2 regions of the Vibrio sp. T3Y01 genome follow, and region 1 is predicted to be linked to the other one. Evidence: predicted binding sites of a transcription regulator. Region 1 holds the regulator's gene; the other holds the start of a gene.
What was found. The regulator MetJ, encoded in region 1, represses methionine synthesis genes. The targets are predictions, from matches to a motif close to TTAGACNTNTANANGTCTAA.
Positions count from the first base shown of each region.

Region 2: the regulator MetJ is predicted to act here: its motif matches at 1,033-1,052, upstream of metH (methionine synthase).

Region 1 covers NZ_VTXJ01000021.1:15,795-18,005, forward strand. Annotated here, with positions in the region: gene F0232_RS19195 (O-succinylhomoserine (thiol)-lyase) at 1-717, opposite strand, end outside; gene metJ (met regulon transcriptional regulator MetJ) at 926-1,246, shown strand; gene F0232_RS19205 (malic enzyme-like NAD(P)-binding protein) at 1,428-2,211, opposite strand, start outside.
Region 2 covers NZ_VTXJ01000007.1:1,198-3,408, forward strand. Annotated here, with positions in the region: gene F0232_RS09175 (sodium:proton antiporter) at 1-932, opposite strand, end outside; gene metH (methionine synthase) at 1,101-2,211, shown strand, end outside.

The DNA.
Region 1 (2,211 bases):
GCTATCAAATGGTGTGCCGGTCGCACCAATACAGTTACCCCACCATGCTAGCTCTTCAGCGTGCTCTTCTGTTTTAGTGATCACCACACCACCAATCACATCTGAATGTCCGTTGATATATTTAGTAGTTGAGTGGATAACAAAATCCGCACCCAGCTCTAAAGGCTTTTGGAACACTGGTGTCAAAAATGTATTGTCGACAGCAACCAGAGCACCAACCTCTTTCGCTTTACGGCAAGTTTCTGCAATATCAACTACACGAACTAAAGGATTCGATGGTGTTTCAATTAAGATCAACTTTGGCTTAAGCGCGATCGCCGCATCCAGTGCCGCTTGATCCGATTGATCAACAAACAGAACTTTGAAGTCACCTTTTAGTGAGCGAGTGTTAAACAGACGGTAAGTACCACCATAGCAGTCGTGTGGTGCGACAATCAGATCATCACTGCCTAAGAAAGCGGAAACCCATAAGTTAAGTGCAGAAGTACCGCAGTTAGTAACCACTGCACCTTTGCCCGATTCAAGCTCAAACAGTGCCGTTTCTAATAAACCGCGGTTTGGGTTACCTGAACGGGTGTAATCGTACTTTGGCACTTCACCAAAAGCGGGAAAACCATAGTTAGTCGAAAGATAAATAGGTGGGACAACGGCATGGTGTTGCGTGTCTGACTCGATACCAGTACGTACTGCGATTGTTGCTGGCTTCCGGCTGCTCATAGGTGCTTCCTTACAAGTTTTGCGTCTGAGAGTCACAGCTGCTTGTCGGCATTTTGCGGCTGTGTTAGATATATGTTATTCACTTTACTTTCATAAACGTGAGACGTCAACACTTCTAGACGTCTATATGTCTTTGCTTATGGCGGTAAATCCCGCTAAAATCACCACTATTAATTTAATCTAACAACTAAAGTGATGAAGGTACGCAATGGCCGACTGGAATGGTGAATACATAAGCCCATATGCTGAGCATGGAAAGAAAAGCGAACAAGTAAAGAAGATTACAGTTTCTATCCCTTTAAAAGTGCTAAAAGTGCTTACTGACGAGCGTACTCGCCGCCAGATCAACAACCTGCGCCATGCAACAAACAGTGAGCTACTGTGTGAAGCTTTTCTACATGCGTACACAGGCCAACCACTGCCAACAGATGAAGACCTTCGTAAAGACCGCCCAGATGATATTCCTGCTGAAGTGAAAAAACTGATGACAGAGATGGGCATCGAGTTCGAAGCGTTTGACGAAGAATAACAATAACTCAGTCACTGCCTTCAATATTGATTCGCTTTAGCTGAATGTTCACATTACTGATTCGTCTTATCAGTATTCTGTGAATAAGAGACATAAAAAAAACCGACTCCAGATGAGTCGGTTTTTTATTATTTGTGCTCTATGGAGCAACCGCTATAACAAGCGACTACGCCATATGCTGCTATGCCATATAGTTAGCAGGCATCTCGATACGCGCAACGCCAGATTCAACGGCCGCTTCTGCTACTGCTTTCGCTACGCGAGGAAGTAGACGTGGGTCCATTGGCTTAGGAATGATGTAACCCTTGCCGAACTCAAGTGACGTCTCACCCGCTGCTTTTAATACTTCCGCTGGCACTTCTTCTTTCGCTAGTTCACGAATCGCTTTAACCGCTGCTAGCTTCATTTCGTCATTGATTTCGCTTGCACGCACATCAAGTGCACCACGGAAAATGAATGGGAAACAAAGTACGTTGTTTACTTGGTTAGGGTAATCACTGCGGCCTGTACCCATAATAAGGTCAGAACGAACTTCGTGAGCAAGCTCTGGCTTGATCTCTGGATCTGGGTTTGAACATGCAAACACAACTGGCTTATCAGCCATTAATGTTAGTGCTTCAGCTGGAAGCAGGTTAGGACCCGATACGCCCAAGAATAGGTCAGCACCTTCGATAACATCTTCAAGCGTACGCTTATCTGTGTTGTTTGCGAATAGCTCTTTGTATTCGTTCAGATCATCACGACGAGTGTGGATCACACCTTTACGGTCAAGCATGTAGATCTTCTCACGCTGAGCGCCACACTTAATCAGTAGCTCCATACACGCAACCGCTGCTGCACCAGCACCTAAACAAACGATCTTACACTCTTCTAGCTTCTTACCTTGAAGCTCGATCGCGTTCAGCATACCTGCTGCTGTTACGATCGCAGTACCGTGTTGGTCATCGTGGAATACTGGTACATCA
Region 2 (2,211 bases), on a different contig from region 1:
AATAGCAGCATCGACATACCAATCAATAAGAACAGCACGCCATTTAAGAACTCATCTATCAGTTCCCAGAAGTGGTCTAAGTGGTCTTCACTCTCTTTTGAGAAGCCTATAAAGCGAGTCCAGTTACCAATCATGATGCCTGATACCACCATAGCTAATGGACCTGATACGTGGAGGACTTCAGCAAAAGCATAACCCGCAGTAGGGACACCAATAGTTAGTAGCAATTCCATTGAGTGGTCATCAGTATTACTGATTAGGTAGTGGAATATAAGACCTAATGCAAAACCATAAACGATACCGCCAATAGCCTCTTGGACAAATAGCATAGTCACACTGCCAACTGTCGGTGCTTCTGTACCAAATGCAATGGTGAATAGAGTGACGAAGATTACCAAGCCAAAACCATCGTTAAATAGCGACTCACCTTCAATCTGAGTCGAGATTCGTTTTGGGGCATCGAGTTTCTTTACAATGGCTAAAACAGCGATTGGATCGGTTGGTGAGATAAGAGAACCGAACAGTAAGCAGTAAATGAGATCGAATTGGATGCCGATGAACTGACAGAATCCATAAAGAACAAAACCAATAAAGAAGGTCGAGAATAGAGTCGCACCGAGTGCGAGTACTGTGATTTCCCATTTTTGGTCTTTAAGGTTTGGGAGTTTGATCCCTAAGCCGCCAGCAAATAGTAGGAAGCCTAATATCCCTTTAAGTAGGAAGTCTTCAAAATTAATACTGGCAACCGTTTCAGAAGCAATGTCGGCTAATTGAAACCAGTTGTTTTGGCCCGCAATGATAATTAAAAGAGACAGCATCATTGAGCCTGCTGTGATGGCGATGGTTGTTTGCATTTTACCAATTTTGCTATTAACAAAGGCAATGAGCATGGCTGCAGCAGACAAGAAGCATAAGGTGTAATAGACCGACATTGGGGTACCAACATGTAACAAAGTATGAATATGAATTTTCGTTGTCTCATGCTCAAATAGCAAACACTTTTTGTCAGGACTCGGTAATCAATTTCCTCTTTTAGACGTCTAGACTCCTTTTTAATGTGTGATAGGATGGAAGCATAATTAAAGGAATGAGGTTGTACCGTGGGAAGTAATGTAAGGCAAAAGATTGATGCTCTGTTGAAGCAACGAATTTTACTGATTGATGGTGGCATGGGTACCATGATTCAGGACTATAAATTGGAAGAGCAAGACTATCGTGGTGAACGCTTTGCGGATTGGCATAGTGACTTAAAGGGTAACAATGACCTTTTGGTACTTACACAACCTAAGCTTATCAAAGATATTCATTCGCAATATTTGGAAGCTGGGGCAGACATCCTTGAAACCAATACTTTTAACGCTACAACCATTGCTATGGCCGACTACGATATGGAAAGCCTTAGTGAAGAAATTAACTTTGCAGCAGCCAAGTTAGCACGAGAAGCCGCTGACGAATGGACTGCAAAGACTCCTGAAAAACCTCGTTTCGTTGCCGGCGTCTTAGGCCCAACAAACCGCACTTGTTCTATCTCTCCAGATGTTAATGATCCGGGTTATCGTAATGTGAGTTTTGATGAGTTAGTCGAGGCCTACTCTGAATCGACTCGCGCGCTGATCAAAGGTGGCTCAGACCTTATTCTTATCGAAACCATCTTCGATACACTCAATGCTAAAGCGTGTGCTTTTGCAGTTGAATCTGTTTTCGAAGAAGTAGGCATCACTTTACCGGTCATGATCTCCGGCACTATTACTGATGCATCAGGTCGTACGCTTTCAGGGCAGACGACCGAAGCTTTCTATAACGCCCTTCGTCATGTTAAGCCTATCTCGTTTGGTTTGAACTGTGCATTAGGCCCTGATGAGCTGCGTGAGTATGTTGGCGAGATGTCTCGTATCTCAGAGAGTTATGTTTCTGCTCACCCTAACGCTGGCTTACCTAACGCATTTGGCGAGTATGACCTTTCACCGGAAGACATGGCTGAACACGTTAAAGAGTGGGCTGAAAGTGGTTTCTTGAACCTGATTGGTGGCTGTTGTGGTACTACGCCAGAACATATTCGCCAAATGGCAGAAGCGGTTGAAGATGTAACTCCTCGCCAATTGCCGGACCTACCTGTGTCGTGTCGTTTATCCGGTTTAGAACCTCTGACCATTGCTAAAGAGTCTCTGTTTGTAAACGTGGGTGAGCGAACGAACGTGACCGGTTCTGCAC